DNA from 2 places in the Rhodococcus olei genome. Region 2 is predicted to be linked to the other one. Evidence: riboswitches for the same ligand, from Rfam matches in the RefSeq annotation. Region 2 holds a riboswitch; the other holds the start of a gene.
The links. Region 2 has a riboswitch for thiamine pyrophosphate ahead of ABD951_RS03735 (purine-cytosine permease family protein). Riboswitches for the same ligand answer to the same signal wherever they lie in the genome.
Positions count from the first base shown of each region.

Region 1 (9,038 bases), on a different contig from region 2:
TCGCATCTGCGGCGCCCGGCCCTCGTCGGCCGACAGGGACTCGACCCGGTGCGCCGCGTCCCGCAAGGCCGTCTCGTCGAGGTCCGCGATCCGCGGCCCGGACAACCGGGTCAGTGCCGCGGTCATGCGCGCGGTCGCGAACAGCCGTGACGTCGCCGGGATCTGGTCCAGCGCGGCCACCGCCGCGGCGATGTCGCCCCGGTCGGCGAGCTGGCGGGACAGGCCGAAGGCCGCGCTCACCACAGCGCGGTCGGTGCGCCACACGGTGCGGTAATAGCGCTCGGCCAGCGCCCGCCACCGTTCGGGATCGTCCGGGTTCCGGTGCTGCAGGACCAGTTCCGCGGTCGCGGCCAGCGCGAGCTTCGGGGCGATCTCACCGGGCAGCGCGGCCAGCGTGGAGTCGAACTCGGTCATCGCGGACTCGTATTCGCCGGCCAGCAACGCCACCATGCCGCGATACCAGTCGACCCGCCAGTCCCCGCCGCGGGCGGAGGCGATCGTGTCGAGGACCCGGCCTGCGGACGTCCCGTCACCGAGGTCGAGGAGGGCCTTCGCCTCCGCCAGCGCGATCTCCGCGGTGAATCCGGGGCCGCCGTCCACGGTGTGTTCGAGGCCGTTCGCGCGGGCCCGGCGGATCGCGTCGAGCGTCTGCGCGGGCTCGGCCTGAGTCGTCGCCGCGATCAGCGCCGCACTCGGGTCGGACGGATCGAACAGCGGAACCGCCAGTGCCGCAACGACGTCCCGTCCCTCGATCGCGACGTCGCGCGCACGACCGTCGAGGTAGACGTCCGTGCCGTGCACCGCCGATTCGGCGCCGAACACGGTCCGGCCCGGGCTGAACATCTCCGACAGCCCGGGTCGTTCCTCGCCGGTCTGCTGGGCCAGGACCTCGCGAAGCACACCGGTGAGCTGTGCGGCCGCGGCGGCGGCGCTCGGGAACCGACGGTCGGGGTCGGGGTCGGTGGCGCGCACCAGGAATCGATACAGCGACTCGTGCTCGGCCAGCAGCGGTGCGTCGTCGGGGCTCGGGATGCCGTCGCGGTAGCGGCCCTTCTCCGACGGCAGGTTGAGACACAGCACGGCCAGGGTGCGGCCCACGGTGTAGATGTCGGTGGCGACCGTCGGTCCGGTCCGGATGATCTCGGGTGCCTGATACCCAGGGGTGCCGTACAGGTAGCCGAAGTCCTCCAGTCCGGCGACCGCGCCGAGGTCGATCAGCTTCACCTGATCGTCGGTGACCATGATGTTCTCCGGCTTGAGGTCGTTGTACGCCAAGCCGATCGAGTGCAGGTGGTCCAGTGCGGGCAGCACCTCGAGCACATAGGCGATCGCCTGCTCGACCGGCAACCGCTGCGGCCGTTGACAGCTGCGCAGGACCTCGCGCAGCGACCGGCCGCCGACGTACTCCATCACGATGTACCCGATGCCGTTCGGCCTCGGGTGCTCGACGAAGTTGAAGATCTTCACGATGCTCGGGTGCTCCACCTCGGCGAGGAACTGCCGCTCCGCCAACGCGACGGCCTGCGCCTCCGCGTCCCCGGAGTGCAACAGGCCCTTGAGCACCACCCACCGGTCGGAGACGTTGCGGTCCACCGCCAGGTGGATCCAGCCGAGACCCCCGTGGGCAATGCAGCCCTGCACCTCGTACTGCCCGGCCACCAACTCGCCGATGGCGAGTTTCGGCGCGAAGTCGAACGCCGTGCCGCAGTTCGTGCAGCTGCCCGCGGTGTCGTCCGGCCCGCCGCGGCCCACCGCCGCGCCGCACTTCCAGCAGAACCGTTTGCTCTCGGCGACAACGGGTTCCGCCAACACCGCGGTCACTGGGTCGGGGATGCGGACGGCCGGCACCTCCACCAGTCCGGCACCGATCCGGCGACGCACACTGGTCCGCGAGCGCCCCGACCGGGACCGGCGGCCGCTGCCCCGGGTCGGCACGGATCCCGCGGCCGTGGCGCGCGTGGCCGGGGAGGGCGCCCCGGCCTGCGTCGGTGGCGAGGCCTGTGTCGGCGGCGAGGCCTGTGTGGGCCGGACGGCCTGGGTGTGTTCGGCCGCCGGAGGAGGGTCGACGTCGTCGGTCATCGGTCAGTCCTCGTAGCGGGGGGTCGGCGGCGGCGGTGGCGGGCCCAGGACGTTGAGCCAGCGCTCGTGGATCCGCTGCCACGTCCCGTCCGTGCGGATTCGTTCGAGGGTGCCGTTCACGTGCCGCACCAGATCGGTGTCGGCCTTGTTCACGCCGACCCCGTACGGCTCGTAACTGAAGCCGGGACCGACGATCTCGAGATTCGGATCCTGCACGGCCAGGCCCGCGAGGATCGAGTCGTCGGTGGTGACCGCGTCGACCTGACGTTGTTGCAGCACCACCAGACAGTCGGCCCAGTTCTGCACCGTCACCACCGTCGCGGCCGGCTGCACCTGCTGGATGTGCTGCAGGTTCGTCGTGTCCACCACCGTGCACACCCGCCGGCCGTCGAGGTCGGCCGCGCTCTCGACCCCCGACCCCCGCATCGCGAGCACCCGCTGCCGTGCCTCGAAGTACACCGTCGAGAACGCGATCTGCGCGCGCCGCTCACACGTGACGGTCATCGTCTCCACCACGATGTCCACGGTCCCCGCCTGCAACGCCGGGACGCGGTCCTTCGCCGCGACGACCCGGAAGTCGACACGCTGCGGGTCGCCGAAGAGGTCGCGGGCCACCTCGCGGGCGATGTCGACGTCGAAACCTTCGATGGTGCCGGTCGCCGGGTCCAGGAAACTGAACAGGTTGCTCGACGTGTCGAGGCCGACGACCAGCCGGCCGCGCTCGCGGATGCGGTCCAGGGCCGGGGACGCAGGCGTCTCGCCGGGCGGGAACGGTCGCAGGCTCGCGGTCGGATCCCCGCAGTCCGGGGCGGCGGCCGTGGAGGCCGGCGGCGGGGCCACCGCCGCGCCCGACGGGATCGGCTGCTGGGTGTACGGCGGGTGGGCCGGCGGCTCGGCCGTCTCGACCGCAGCGCACCCACAGCTCAGGACCGCGACCACGGCCGCCGCCGTGGTCAGCGCGCCGCGGTGACACCGGCACCCCCGCGGGGAGGGTCTCGTCGGTCGACCGCACCTGTTCACTGGTACTCCCGCAATCGCGGCCACACACCGGCCGCGATGCCCGCGACCGCCACTGCCGCCAACACCAGTGTGCCCGCTGAGAGCCCGGTCAGCGTCGTCACCGCCCGCTCGATGCCGCCACGCAGCTCGGTCCGCGTCTCCTCGATCGCGGTCGACAGACTCGAATCGGCCTGGGCGTACTCGGCGGCCGCGCCGTCGTTCCCCGGCCCGATCGCGACCTCGGTGGCGCCCGTCCAGTCGCCGCGCGAGAGCATCGTCATCAGCCGGACGTGCGCCGTCGACCATCCGTCGAGCGCGTGCCGAGCGGACGCGATCTGGTCCGCGACGGCGTGCCCGCCGTCCTCGGCCAGCGCGCCGAGCGCCTCGCCGAGGTCGTCGACGTGATGGCGGAACTGGGCGTCGAAACTCCCGGTGAAGTCCCGGCGCACCAGGCCCAGTGTCTCGTCGGAACGGGCCTGCTGCGCGAGGATGCGGCCCGCGGTCAGGTCAGACAGCGGCCGGGCGCCCTCGTCGAGGGCCCGCGAGGTGGCCGCCGCCGAGACGACCCCGGCGGTCACCAGCCAGCCCAGCGAGGCCGCGACCGCCAACGACGCGACGATCAGCCCGGCGTTGAGCCGGCGCCGGGTCCCGCGGGCGAGCAGCACTTGGGCGACCACCAGCGACACCAGCGTGACCACCAGCAGCACGATCGCCGGCCACGGCGGCGTCGCGAACTCGGCCTGGGTGCGTACCACCCTCGCCGCCTGCACCGAATGCAGCCGCTCGGCCAGCGGCAGCAGCGTCGACTGCATCAGGTTCGACGCCTCGCTCAGGTACGCCGACCCCACCGGGTGCTCGTCCCGGTTGTTCGTGCGGGCCGTCTCGACCAGGCCGGTGTACACCGGCACACCCACCGACAACTGGGTCAGCAGGTCGTGGGAGACGGCGTCGGACTGTTCGATCCCGGCCGAGGCGTCCACGAGGTCCGCCGACGCCTCGCTGATCGCGGTCGTGTACCGGTCCCGGACCGCCGTCGGCTCGACGCCGCCGGAGATGAACGCCGTCGCGGCGGCGGCGTCGGCGACCGACAGTGCGCTGTAGAGGTCCTGCGCGGCGTACGCCAGCGGCTCGACCTCGCTGTGCAGGGCGTCGAGGGTCTGCTGCCGGTCTGCGACCTGGACCGCGGCGACGGTCCCGGAGACGATCGCGACGACGACCAACCCGACCCCGAGCACGGTCAGGCGGGCCGGGGTCGTGCGCACGAACTCGCGGATTCGCGCCGACACCCGGTCTGGGTCGGAGTCCGGCTCGACGGCGCGCGGCTGCGTCGAGGGGACCACCCGAATCACCACCCGCGTATCCCTCCGGATCTGGCTCGATCGCCGGACAAAGGGCAGCATATAAGCAGTAACCGCGCTTCGGGTTCCACGACTGGCTATGTTCGTCGGGCACATGTTTCGTCTCACGCCCGGCTCGTCGGTCGGGCGCGGGGTGATCGTCGAGCACGGGACAGGTGGAGCGAAGTCGATGCACGGTGACGGGGACGGCTGGTCGAACAGCGACGACGGCAGCCGCTATTGGGGGCGGTTCGGCGCCGCCGGGTTGCTGTTGCGCGCCCCGGCCCCCGGTGGCGGGTCGGCGGTCCTGCTGCAGCACCGCGCCGCGTGGAGTCACCAGGGCGGCACCTGGGCGCTGCCCGGCGGTGCGCGGGACTCGCACGAGACCACCACTCACGCCGCGGTCCGGGAGGCCGAGGAGGAGGCCGGGATCGCGGCCGAGCACCTGCGGGTGCGGGCCGAGCGGGTCACCGCCCGTGCCGGCAGCGGTGGCTGGACCTACACCACCGTGATCGCGGACGCCGCACACGCACTCGAGACCGTGCCGAACCGGGAGAGCACCGAACTGCGCTGGGTGCCGGAGGACCAGGTGACGGACCTGCCACTGCATCCCGGATTCGCGGCCAGCTGGCCCGGCCTGCGCGCCGTCCCGATCCGGCTGCTCCTCGACACCGCCAATGTCCTCGGGTCCCGCCCCGACGGGTGGTGGCGCGACCGCGCCGGCGCCACCGGCCGGCTGCTCGCCGACCTCGCCGGGACGATGCCGCGCACGATCGAACTTCCCGGCGGCGGCTTCGGCTGGCTGCCCCGGGTCGAGGCGGTGCTCGAAGGCCAGGCCGCAGCGGTCGCCGGGATGGACACCCGGGTCCCGGTCCACGTCGCGGCAGGCAGCGGAGACGACGCCCTGGCCACTCTCGCCGCGCGTCCCGGAACGGTGACCGCGCTCGCGGGCGAGCCGGGCGAGGTCACCGCCGTCGTGACCGCGGACCGGGGACTGCGGGACCGGCTGCCCGCTTCCGTGCTGCGGCTGTCGCCGTCCACCGTCCTGTCCTGGCTCGACTGAACCCGGCCCGGGCGGCCGGCCGTCTCGGGAACCGTTGGGTCAGTGCGTGGCGGCGGCCGCGTTGCGGGCGAGGGTGTCGGCGAGGGCCCGGGCCGCGGCCTGCGGGTCACGGGCCTCGGTGATCGCGCGGACCACGACGATCCGGTTCGCGCCGGCGTCGAGCACCTCGGGGAGCCGCTGCTCGTCGATGCCGCCGATCGCGAACCACGGCATCGACGGCTCGGACTCGGCGGTCGAGCGGACGAGGTCCAGCCCGGACGCGGTACGGCCCGGCTTGGTGGGGGTCGCCCACACCGGTCCGGTGCAGAAGTAGTCGACGTCGTCCTCGATCGCCGCCAGCTGCGCCTGTGCGCGGCTGTGGGTGGACCGCCCGATCACCACGTCCGGTCCGACGATCTGGCGGGCGTAGTGCACCGGCAGGTCGCCCTGCCCGAGGTGCAGCACGTCGGCGCCGGCGGCCAGCGCCATGTCGGCGCGGTCGTTGACGGCCAGCAGCGCGCCGTGCCTGCGGCACACGGCGGCCAGTTCCGCGAGCAACGCCAACTCCTCGCGGGCCTCGAGCTTCCCGAACTCCCGCTCCCCGGCCGAGCCCTTGTCGCGGAGCTGGATGATGTCGACACCGCCGGAGAGGGCGGCGTCGGCGAACTTCGCGAGGTCGCCGCGATCGCGGCGGGCGTCGGTGCACAGGTACAGACGTGCGGCGGCGAGACGTTCACGCGGGGACGGCCGATGACCGGCATGCGAGGTTGGCACACGTCCACGGTAGTCTCTGTGGGAACGAATGTGACACGGGAGTCCCGGCGGACGCGGGGCTGAGAGGGGGCCGCGCGAGCCCCGACCGTCAGACCTGATCCGGATCATGCCGGCGCAGGGAGTGAGGTGGAGTGATGAGCAGAACCGTCGCGGTGGTCGGCGGCGGCGTGATCGGGCTGTCGATCGCCTGGCGCGCGTCCCGAGCCGGGTGGGCCGTCACGCTGTACGACCCCGACGTCGGGTCGGGGGCGTCGTGGGTGGCCGGCGGGATGCTGGCTCCGCTGTCCGAGGGCTGGCCCGGCGAGGACGAACTGCTCGCCGTCGGGGCCGCCTCGCTGGACCGGTGGCCCGACTTCGGGGCGGAGCTCGAGCGCACCACGGGGGAGGTGCTGTTCACCTCGCAGAGCTCGATGACCGTCGCGCTGGACGCGGCGGACGCCGCCGACCTGCGCACGGTCGCGGAGTGGCTGGACGGGCGCGGATACCACCTCGACCTGCTCGATCGTGCGCAGATCCGGGCCGCGGAACCGTCGCTGGCGCCGACGATCCGGCTGGCGCTGCTGGCCGCCGCCGAGTTCGCCGTCGACAACCGCGCCCTGGTGCGGGCCCTGCGGGCCGCGTGCACCGCGGCCGGTGTCACGTTCGTGGCGCAGGCCGTCACCGACCCGGAGTCGCTCCCCGCCGACCAGGTGGTCCTGGCCGCAGGCACCGCCGCGGCGCGGCTGTGGCCCGGTCTCCCGGTGCGGCCGGTCAAGGGGGAGGTGCTGCGCCTGCACCACCGTCCCGGGGTCGCGCCCGCGCCGAGCCAGACGATCCGGGCGAGCGTCCACGGCCGGCCCGTCTACCTGGTGCCCCGCGGCGACGGTCTCGTCGTCGGCGCCACCCAGCACGAGTCCGGGGACGACACCGCGGTGACGGTCGCCGGGGTCCGGGACCTGATCGCCGACGCGCAAACCCTGATGCCGAGCATCGGCGAGTACGAGCTGCACGAGACGGCGGCCGGTCTGCGGCCGATGAGCCCGGACAACCTGCCGATCCTCGGCCGGGTCACCGACCGGGTGGTCCTGGCCGCCGGGCACGGACGCAACGGGATCCTGCTGACCCCGCTGTCCGCGGACGCGGTGGTCGCGGAACTGTCGGGGACGCCGCTGCCGGCGGCGCAGACCTGCCGGCCCGAACGCTTCGGCACACTGGTGTCGACACACGAGTGAGGAGTTCGATGACTGACCAGGTGAACATCGGGATCACCGTCAACGGCGAGGACCATCAGTTGTCCGAGCCGCTGACGGTGGCGCAGCTTCTCGCCCACCTCGGGCTGCCGGAGAAGGGCATCGCCGTCGCGGTCGACGGGGTGGTGTTCCCGCGGACCCAGTGGGATCGGCCCGTCGAAAAGGGTTGGGAGATTGAGATTCTCACGGCGGTGCAGGGTGGCTGACAAGCTGACGATCGCCGACCGGACGTTCGGGTCCCGGCTGATCATGGGCACAGGCGGCGCCGCGAACCTGGCCGTGCTGGAGGAGGCCCTCGTCGCGTCGGGCACCGAGCTGACCACGGTCGCGATGCGCCGCGTCGACGCGGTCGGCGGTACCGGGGTGCTGGACCTGTTGCGCCGGTTGGACATCGCGCCTCTGCCGAACACCGCGGGCTGCCGTGGGGCGGCGGAGGCGGTGCTGACGGCGCGGCTGGCGCGGGAGGCGCTCGAGACCGACTGGGTCAAGCTCGAGGTCATCGCCGACGACCGCACGCTGCTGCCCGATGCCATCGAACTGGTCAGTGCCGCAGAACAACTCGTCGACGACGGGTTCATCGTCCTGCCGTACACGACGGACGACCCGGTACTGGCGAAGCGGCTCGAGGACGTCGGCTGTGCGGCGGTCATGCCGCTCGGTGCGCCGATCGGGACCGGTCTGGGCATCTGCAACCCGCACAACATCGAGATGATCGTCGAGGCGGCCGGTGTGCCGGTGATCCTCGACGCGGGCATCGGCACCGCCAGTGATGCGGCGCTGGCGATGGAACTCGGCTGCGACGCGGTGCTGCTGGCTACCGCGGTCACCCGCGCGAAGCACCCGGCGCTGATGGCGTCGGCGATGGCCGCGGCCGTGACCGCCGGTCACCAGGCGCGACTGGCGGGCCGGATCCCGAAGCGGTTCTGGGCGCAGGCGTCGTCGCCGGACCTGTGAACCGGCTCGAGTGCCCTGACTCGGCGGCCGCGTGGCGGTAGTCTCGACTACGTGAACGAGCAGTACGACGGTCACGCGGGCGCCGACGGGCAGGACCCGACCGGGCGGTTCTCGATGGCCGCACCGGAGACGGTCGACGTCACCCCGGAGATCGACGAGATCGGTGAGCTGCTGCGCAAGTCCGGTCGCGCCAAGCCCGAGGAGGGTCCGGACGCGCCGTGGCGGCACGGATACCCGTACGACAAAAAGATGACCCGCCGGCAGTACGAGCACCGCAAACGGGCGCTGCAGATCGAGATGCTGAAGCTGCAGGCATGGGTCAAGGAGAACGACGAGAAGATCGTCATCATCTTCGAGGGCCGCGACGCGGCGGGCAAGGGTGGCGCGATCAAGCGGTTCACCGAACACCTCAACCCGCGTGGCGCGCGCGTGATGGCGCTCGAGAAGCCCACCGAACGCGAGCGCACCCAGTGGTACTTCCAGCGGTACGTCGCGCACCTGCCCGCGGGCGGGGAGATCGTGATGATGGACCGGTCCTGGTACAACCGGGCCGGCGTCGAACGGGTGATGGGGTACTGCACCCCCACCGAGTACCTCGAATTCACAAGGTCGGCACCGGAATTC
Region 1 is NZ_BAABFB010000066.1:358,795-367,832, reverse strand. Features, by position in the region: gene ABD951_RS22755 (serine/threonine-protein kinase) at 1-2,079, opposite strand, end outside; gene ABD951_RS22750 (glutamate ABC transporter substrate-binding protein) at 2,083-3,018, opposite strand; gene ABD951_RS22745 (hypothetical protein) at 3,096-4,430, opposite strand; gene ABD951_RS22740 (NUDIX hydrolase) at 4,606-5,478, shown strand; gene thiE (thiamine phosphate synthase) at 5,518-6,231, opposite strand; TPP riboswitch at 6,257-6,369, shown strand; gene thiO (glycine oxidase ThiO) at 6,366-7,442, shown strand; gene thiS (sulfur carrier protein ThiS) at 7,451-7,666, shown strand; gene thiG (thiazole synthase) at 7,659-8,414, shown strand; gene ppk2 (polyphosphate kinase 2) at 8,529-9,038, shown strand, end outside.
Region 1: another riboswitch for thiamine pyrophosphate. It lies ahead of thiO (glycine oxidase ThiO); the one in region 2 lies ahead of ABD951_RS03735 (purine-cytosine permease family protein).

Region 2 (9,038 bases):
CGAGCGTGCCGTCGGCGGTGGCGAGGACGAAGGGATGCTCGGCCAGCTGCCGCCAGCGGTCGGCCTCGCCGTCGACCAGCGCGCGGGCCCGGCTCATCGCGCGTCCCAGAACGCGAGTTCGTGCCGCATCGCCGTCATGAACGCCTGCTCGGCGACCGCCTCGTCGGGGGCCGCCTCGTCCAGGATCTCCGCGCACCGGTCCGCCAGCGCCGCGAAACCGGGGTCGGCGTAGGTGTCCACCCAGCGCCGGAACCGCGGGTCGGCGGGCGGGTCCGCGGCCAAGGCCCGGCCCAGCTCGGAATAGCCCCACATGCAGGGCAGCAGCGCGGCCAGTCCGCGCCCGTAGTCCGCGGCGGCGTCCAGCAGGAACTCGGTGTACGCCGCGCACTGGGGGCTCTTGACCGCCGCGTCGAAGTCGGCCCCGAACGGCTCGGACAGCTCGCGGTGCAGGCTCAGTTCCTCGTGCAGCGTCGAGTGGGCCAGGTCCACCAGATAGCCGAGGTGCCCGTCCGGCGCCTGCCACGCCAGCCGCGCGAACACGCGCGTGTAGTCGAGCAGATACAGGTAGTCCTGTTCGAGCCAACCGCGGAACACGGCCGGGTCGAGGTCGCCCCGGGCGATGCCCACGACGGTCGGGTGCGCCAGCTGCTCCGCGAGCAGCGGCCGTCCCCCCTCCTGCAACCGGGACGAGAGACTCACGCCCGCACCACCTTTCGCCTGTCAACCATTCCGATCAGCAGCGTCAGAGCACCCGCCGCGACCAACGCGACCAGCGACGCCGACCAGCCCGCCGCCGAAATCCCCAGCGTCGACTGCAGATTCGTCCACCACGAGGTCCAGCCGGACCCGAATCCGGTGAAGTAGGTCGGCGTCACCAACTGGTACACGACGAACCCGACCGCCCACGGCACCAGCATCGCCCACCGCGTCGGAGACTGTTCCGACACGTCCCAGTGGCCCCGCCGCAGCAGGTAGAACGCCGCGAGGAACGTCCCGGTCAGCGGCACGAACACGGCGCCGATCAGGAACAGGAACGGCTCGTAGCTGTACGCGTCGACGGTGAGGGCGAGCAGCGTCGCCACCACACCGACCGCGATCACCAGGTAGCGGCGGTCCAGGGACGGCCGCAGGTTCTGCGCGCTGATCGCGGTCGAGTAGATGTTCGCGAACGCCTCGTCGACCTCGTCGACGAGCAGGATCAGCAGCGCCACCCCGGCCAACGGCAGCACCAGCAGGCTGCCGATCACGTCGAAGCCCGGTTCCAGGGCGAAGGCCGCGAACGCGAGCACGCCGAGCGCGAAGAACGCGATCGTCGCGCCGCCGTAGCCGACGCCGGCGCCGAGGAACGCCGCCCGCGGGGAGCGCGAGTGCCGGGCGTAGTCGGCGGCCAGCGGCACCCACGAGATCGGCATCGCGATCACCAGGTCGACGCTCGTCCAGAAGCCGGAGAATCCGCCGTCGGTGAGCGCGGGCAGATCCTTCATCAGCACGTTCACCAGCAGGTAGACGGTGGACGCGAGCGCCGCCCACACCGCGTAGCGCGCGAGGATCTTGACCACCCGCAGCGGGTACAGCGCCATCACCGTCGCGAGGACGCCGCCGACCAGGACGAACGGCCACCGCTGCCAACCGGTCAGCCGAGCGGCGGCCTCGGCGATCACGAAGACCTCGAACGTCGCCCATCCGACGCACTGCACCAGGTTCAGCACCGTCGGCAGCGCAGACAGCCGCGTTCCGAGCAGGCCCCGCATCATCACCATCGCGGGGGCGCCGACCGACGCGCCTGCGGCCGCGCACAGTCCCAGCAACCCCGACCCGATCACCGCGCCGACGACGACCGCGAGCAGTGTCGCGAGCAGCGACTGGCCCTGCATCACCGTGAACGTCGCGGCGACGGGCAGCAGCAGGGAGATCCCGAGATTGCCCCACAACCCGATCTGGGCGCCGACTCCGAGGGTCCGCGTTGGGGATTCGTCGAGTGTGAAGGACGGCTCGGCCGCGTTCTCGGACACTGGTGACGGTACGACGGACATCGCGCTGCTCCCTACGCCGGAATGACCCGGATCAGGTGTGACGGTCGGAGCGCTCACGCTCCCTCTCAGCCCCTCGTGGGCTCCCGTGCTGGATGGACGCGATCACCTTAGGACGCACGGCCCGTCAACTCCAAGCCGCGCGGAACGCCGGCACCGCGACCACCGTCATCGACCCCGGCGCCACCTCGGTGAACCCGGCGTCGCGCACGGCCACCACCTCGCCCCGGGACGCCTCGACGGCGAGAGCCGCCCAACGGTCCGGGCCGGCGTCGCGCACCGAGCAGCGGAAGCCGCCTCCGGCCCAGTCCGCCGCCTCGGCCGTGGTCATCGCCCCGGCCAGCAGCATCGCCGCGTGCCCGACCTGGGCGGCCGCCTTGCCGACGGTCATGCCGAGCTCGGCGTTCACCCACAGCACCGGAACGCCCGCGACCGGGTCCCCCGGCTCGTCGTGAACGAGGTCGGTGCCGCCGATCTGCAGCTTCCGGATCCGGGGATCGAGCGCGCCGACCGGGCCGGGTACCAGTGCGCGGGCCTGCGCGCCGTCGATCAGTGCGGTGACCCCGGCGACGTCCTGCGCGGCCAGCCACTGCGCGCCGCGGGCCCGCCGGGCCACCTTGCGGATCCGGGCACCGGTCCACGCGAGGTAGTCGCCGCGCCACGGACCCGGTTCGCCGTCCGGACCGAGCCCGACCCGGACGTCGAGACACAACGCGGCGGTCGCCGCGGCCGCCGCAGCGAGCAGGGCACTGCGGGCCGGAGGGCCGACCTTCGGGATGTGCAGCACCAACGGCATCGCCAGCACCTGCGCCGGATCGTCCGGATCGGCGCGGTGGCCGTAGCCGGCGCGGAGCACCGCGTGCCGGGCCGCGAAGCCCGCGTCGTCGACGCGCGGCGATGCGTCGGCCTCGTGCGGCGGCATCAGAGCGGGACCCGGCGCACCAGCCCGTCGACGGCGTCGGCGGCCTCGACCTCGTCGCGGGTGACACCGAGCACGAACAGCACCGCGTCGAGGAACGGGTGCGACAGCGCGGTGTCCGCCACCTCGCGCAGCGCGGGCTTGGCGTTGAACGCGACACCGAGCCCGGCGGCGTTGAGCATGTCGATGTCGTTGGCACCGTCCCCGACCGCGACGGTCTGCTCCATCGGCACCCCGACCTGCGCGGCGAACGTGCGCAGCGCGCGGGCCTTGGCGGCACGGTCGACCACGTCGCCGACGACCCGACCGGTGAGCTTGCCGTCGACGATCTCGAGGGTGTTCGCCTCGACGAAGTCCAGTTCGAGTTCGTGCGCGAGGCCCTCGATCACCTGACGGAAGCCACCGGACACGACGCCGCAGTGGAACCCGAGGCGCCGCAGGGTCCGGATGGTGGTGCGGGCGCCCGGGGTCAGTTCCAGCGTCCGGCCGACCTCGTCGATGACCGACGCGTCGAGACCGGCGAGGGTCGCGACCCGCTGGTGCAGCGACTCGGTGAAGTCGATCTCGCCGCGCATCGCCGCCTCGGTGACCTCCCGGACCTTGTCCTCGACACCCGCGTGGGCGGCGAGCATCTCGATCACCTCGCCCTGCACCAGCGTGGAGTCCACGTCGAAGACGACCAGGCGCTTCGCCCGGCGCGCGAGGCCCGCGCGCTCGACGGCGATGTCCACGGCCTCGACCATCGCGAGCTCGGACAGCGCGGTGCGCAGCCGCCCGTCCGCGTCGGCGCTGGTGTCGGCGGCGGTGACGAGCAGTTCGAGTCCGGTGACCGGGTAGTCGGCGACACCGCGGATCGCGTCGATGTTGGCGCCCTGCGTGGCCAGCGCGCGGGCGAGGTGACTGAAGGACCGGGCGGTGACCGGGCTGCCGAGGACGACGACCGCGTGCGTGGACGGCGCCGGTCGGTCGGCGGCACCGGCGCCGATCTCCACGTCCACGGTCATGCCCACCGTGGCCATCGCGTCCTCGAGCGCCTCCTGCAGGGCCTCCGGGTCGGCCGGGCACGCGACCAGCACGCCGAGGGTCAACCGGCCGCGGATGACGACCTGCTCGACGTCGAGCAGGCTGACCTGGTGCCGTGACAGCGCGGCCAGCAGCACGGACGTGACACCGGGGCGGTCGCGACCCGTCACCGTGACCAGAACCGTGGTCCCCGACTGCAACTCCGAACCCACCGAGAATCTCCCTCCATCCCGCGGCCGCGCCGCGGGTTTCGTCACCCATTGTGCCAATCACGGTCCTCCCAGCGACAAGGCCCCGCCCGAAATTCGGGCGGGGCCTTGTCGTGGGGGTGGTGCGACGCTTAGTGCACGTCCTCCAGCACGGCGGTGGCCTGCTTGCCACCGTGGCCGGGTCCGACGTGCGCCTCGGCGCGCATCCGCTCGACCATGTGCGGGTAGTGCAGCTCGAACGCGGGGCGCTCCGAGCGGATCCGGGGCAGCTCGGTGAAGTTGTGCCGCGGCGGCGGGCAGCTGGTCGCCCACTCGAGCGAGTTGCCGTAGCCCCACGGGTCGTCGACGGTGACGACCTCGCCGTAGCGGTAGCTCTTGAAGACGTTCCAGATGAACGGCAGCGTGGAGGCACCGAGGATGAACGCGCCGATCGTGGAGATCGTGTTCAGCATCGTGAAACTGTCGGAGGGCAGGTAGTCGGCGTAGCGGCGGGGCATGCCCTCGTTGCCGAGCCAGTGCTGCACCAGGAACGTGGTGTGGAAGCCGATGAAGGTGGTCCAGAAGTGCCACTTGCCGAGGCGCTCGTCCATCAGCCGTCCGGTCATCTTCGGGAACCAGAAGTAGATGCCGGCGTAGGTCGCGAACACGATGGTGCCGAAGAGCACGTAGTGGAAGTGGGCGACGACGAAGTACGAGTCGGTGACGTGGAAGTCGAGCGGCGGGCTGGCGAGCAGGACGCCGGACAGACCACCGAACAGGAAGGTCACGATGAAGCCGACGGAGAACAGCATCGGCGACTCGAACGTCAGCTGGCCCTTCCACATGGTGCCGATCCAGTTGAAGAACTTCACACCGGTCGGGACCGCGATCAGGAACGTCATGAACGAGAAGAACGGCAGCAGCACCGCGCCGGTGGCGTACATGTGGTGCGCCCATACGGCGACCGACAGGGCGGCGATGCCGAGGGTGGCGTAGACCAGGCCGCTGTAGCCGAACAGCGGTTTGCGCGAGAAGACCGGGAAGATCTCCGAGACGATGCCGAAGAACGGCAGCGCGATGATGTACACCTCGGGGTGGCCGAAGAACCAGAACAGGTGCTGCCAGAGCAGGACTCCGCCGTTGGCGGGGTCGAAGATGTGGGCGCCGAAGTGCCGGTCCACGAACACGCCGAGCAGGGCCGCGGTCAGCAGCGGGAAGGCGAGCAGGATCAGGACGCTGGTCACCAGGATGTTCCAGGTGAAGATCGGCATCCGGAACATCGTCATGCCGGGGGCGCGCAGGCACACCACGGTGGTGATCATGTTGACACCACCGAGGATGGTGCCGAGGCCGCTGACGGCGAGGCCGAGGATCCACAGGTCGGCGCCGACACCGGGCGAGTGCAGGGCGTCGGTCAGCGGGCTGTAGGCCGTCCAGCCGAAGTCGGCGGCACCGCCCGGGGTGATGAAGCCGGCGGTCGCGACGGTGGAACCGAACAGGTAGAGCCAGTAGCTGAAGGCGTTCAGACGCGGGAACGCCACGTCGGGCGCACCGATCTGCAGCGGCAGGATGTAGTTGGCGAAGCCGAACACGATCGGCGTCGCGTACATCAGCAGCATCAGCGTGCCGTGCATCGTGAACAGCTGGTTGAACTGCTCGTTCGACAGGAACTGCATGCCCGGGACCGCGAGCTCCGTACGCATCAGCAGCGCCATCAGGCCACCGACGAGGAAGAACGCGAACGACGTCACCATGTACATGATCCCGAGCACCTTGGGATCGGTCGTGGTGATCATCTTGTAGATGTACGAGCCCTTGGGTCCCAGTCTCGCCGGGAACGGCCGTTTGGCCGTTAGCTCGGGGACTGGCTGGGGCGCTACGGCAGTCACTGATCCTCCTGATTGTGCCCTTGGTCGCTCCGCAGGCTCGCTCAGGACGTCCGGCCCCGGGCTGCGAGGCGAACGTCCTCATGGCTTGCGCTCTGAGGAATCGTAGACCGTCGCCCCACGATCCGCGGAGCCGGTCCTACCCACTGTCGTACTTCGTGTCGCGTAACCCGGTCAGCCCACCTCTGACCAGGGAGTACGGGGACGATCGATCGGCGTGCCGTCGACGACGAGGTCGAGCCGCTCTTGATGAAAGGCGACGAGGCCCGCGATCTGCGGGCAGTCGGGCAGCGGGCTCTCGTAGCTCCACGCGATGTCCGTCCCGGCGTCGCCGACCCCGTCGACGGAGTAGTACGACGCCGCACCCTTGTAGGCGCAGTAGGTGCGGGTCGCCGTGGGCACCAGCCGAACGCGGACGTCGTCGCGCGGCAGGTAGAAGCGCGTCACGGGCAGCATCGTCTCGAACACCGCGAGCGGCCGCTCCGACTCGGCGAGCAGCAGGCCCCCGAGCTTCATGCGGACCCGCCGGGAGCTGCGACGGACGTCGACCCGGTGGAAGGGATCGCGCGGGTGACCGAGGATCGGCTCGTCCTCCTCCCACCAGTCGAAGGCCTCGGGGTCCAGCAGCACCAACGTGGACAGCACCTCGTCCGCGGGCCGGAACGCGGCACCGGGGCACACCCCGTCGTCGGTGACGACGTCGAGCGCGGTTCCGTGGCAGGTGTGCGCGGCGAAACCGACTCCCGGGCCGAGCGCCGGACCGGCCTGCTCGTCCAGGAACACCGGCATCTGGGTGCCCGCACGCCCCGCGGCCGGCGACAGCGTGCCCTGCACGTCGCGGATCGGCACCGCGTACACCGGGACCACCCGGCGGGGCTCCCACACCAGCACCGCGTCGAGGGAGTCGGCCACCACCCGGTCGCCACGGCGAGCACGGATCCGTTTTCCGGTCGGCAGGTATCGAAGCTCGCCCAGCTCCTGCAACAACCTCTTGCGCATCGAGACGGCCATGCCCTCCATGGTGCGCGCCGCGACCGCCGGGCGGCCACGAATCGACCCCGAGCAGTTGCTAAGGTTTCGCTTACCTAACTACCTCGGGAGATTTCGTGAAGGTCCGCAAGAACCCACTCCTCGCGCTGGCGAGCTGCGCCGCCGTCGCCCTGGTCGGCCTCACCGGCTGCTCGTCCGCGGAGGACACCGATTCGCGGTCCGGCTCGACCGACGTCGCCGGCGCCGCGTTCCCCCGCACCGTCGAGCACGCGATGGGGTCCACGGAAATCCCCCGCGCCCCGAAGCGGGTCGTCGCCCTCGACACCAGCTACTCGGATGCGGTGCTGCTGCTCGAATCGGATCTCGTCGGCTACGTCACCTACCGGACCCCCACGCTGCCCGACTACCTCGGCGACGCCCGCGCCACCCACGCGAAGGACGCGGTCCCGGTCGGTGAGCTGACCACACCCAGCCTGGAGACGATCGCCGAGCTGCGGCCGGATCTGATCGTGTCCGCGAAGGTTCGCCACGCCGCCCTGTACGACCAGCTGGCGAAGATCGCGCCGACGATCATGTCCGAGACCACCGGGCCGACCTGGAAGGACAACATCCGGCTGCTGGGTGCGGCGCTCGGCAAGGAGGACCTGGCCGAGCGGAAGATCGACGCCTACCAGGACCGGGCGGCGGCGGTGGGCGCGGACATCAACGCGAAGGCGAACGCCCCGACCGTCTCGGTCGTCCGATTCGCCGGCGAGCCGACGGCCCGGATCTACCGCACCACCTCGTTCAGCGGCATCGTTCTCGCCGACGCCGGTCTGGCGCGCCCGGCGAGCGCGGCACCGGATCCGGCGAAGGCGTCCAGCATCTCCAACGACATCAGTCCCGAGCTGATCCCGGAGGCCGACGCCGACCTGATCGTGGTCAGCCCTACAAGTCCGGCGGCGACAAGGTGGCCGACGCGGCCCGGCCCTTCGTGACCAACCCCCTGTGGGCGGGCCTGCGGGGCCGCAAGATCGACGTCGACGACACCGTGTGGATGTCCGCGGTCAGCGTCCAGGGCGCCGAGGGCATCCTCGACGACCTCGCCGCCGCCTACGAGGTCGACCCGCACCACGGTCGCTGACGTGTCCTAGTCTCGAACCGCCCGACACCCCAGAAGGACCCACACCATGCGCAAGCCCCACCCCGTCCGCCGCGCGCTGCCGGCGGCGCTGCTCGCCGCCTCGGCCGTCGTGCTCACCGCCTGCGGCGGTTCCGGCACCGACGACGCGGCGAGCACCATCGTGCGCAGCACCACGAACGTCGCCGGTGCCGGCGTCCTCGGCAACGACCGCGACACCACGAATCCGTGCGGTCCGGCCACGCCCGTCGACCCGGCCGGCGTCACCGGATCCGTCCGGAAGGTCGCGCACGCGGCCGGCGAGACCGAGGTCCCCGCGGACCCGCAGCGGATCGTCGTCCTCGACACCGACAAGCTCGACACCGTGTGTGCGCTCGGACTGCAGGATCGCCTCGTCGGCGCCGCGGTCCCGGACCAGGTCGGCGCGCCGCCGAAGTATCTCGGCCCGACGATCGCGGACGTCGAGACGGTCGGCACGCTGCCGGAGCCGAACTTCGAGAAGATCGCCGCCCTGAAGCCGGACCTGATCCTGGGCACGAAGTTCCGGGCGCCCGATGCGTACCAACGCCTGAGCGCGATCGCGCCGACCGTGTACACCGAGAAGGTCGGCATCACGTGGAAGGACAACTTCCTGCTCGACGGCGCCGCGCTCGGTCGCGGCGCCGATGCCCGGCGACTCCTCGACGAGTACCAGGTCGCGGCCACCGAGACCGGGAGGTCCCTGAACGCCTCGGAGACGCAGGCCTCCGTCGTGCGGTTCCGTCCCGGGTCGATCCGGGTCTACGGCCCCGACAGCTTCCCCGGGCAGGTGCTCGCGGACGCGGGGGTGCAGCGTCCGGAGTTCCAGCGGCTCGAGGGCGCCAAGGACCGGCGATTCACGGA
Region 2 is NZ_BAABFB010000019.1:25,949-34,986, forward strand. Features, by position in the region: gene ABD951_RS03725 (TenA family protein) at 1-97, opposite strand, end outside; gene ABD951_RS03730 (TenA family protein) at 94-699, opposite strand; gene ABD951_RS03735 (purine-cytosine permease family protein) at 696-2,033, opposite strand; TPP riboswitch at 2,025-2,130, opposite strand; gene ABD951_RS03740 (aminoacyl-tRNA hydrolase) at 2,158-2,952, opposite strand; gene serB (phosphoserine phosphatase SerB) at 2,952-4,184, opposite strand; gene ctaD (aa3-type cytochrome oxidase subunit I) at 4,313-6,049, opposite strand; gene ABD951_RS03755 (DUF427 domain-containing protein) at 6,221-7,057, opposite strand; partial or broken gene ABD951_RS03760 (ABC transporter substrate-binding protein) at 7,153-8,159, shown strand; gene ABD951_RS03765 (ABC transporter substrate-binding protein) at 8,206-9,038, shown strand, end outside.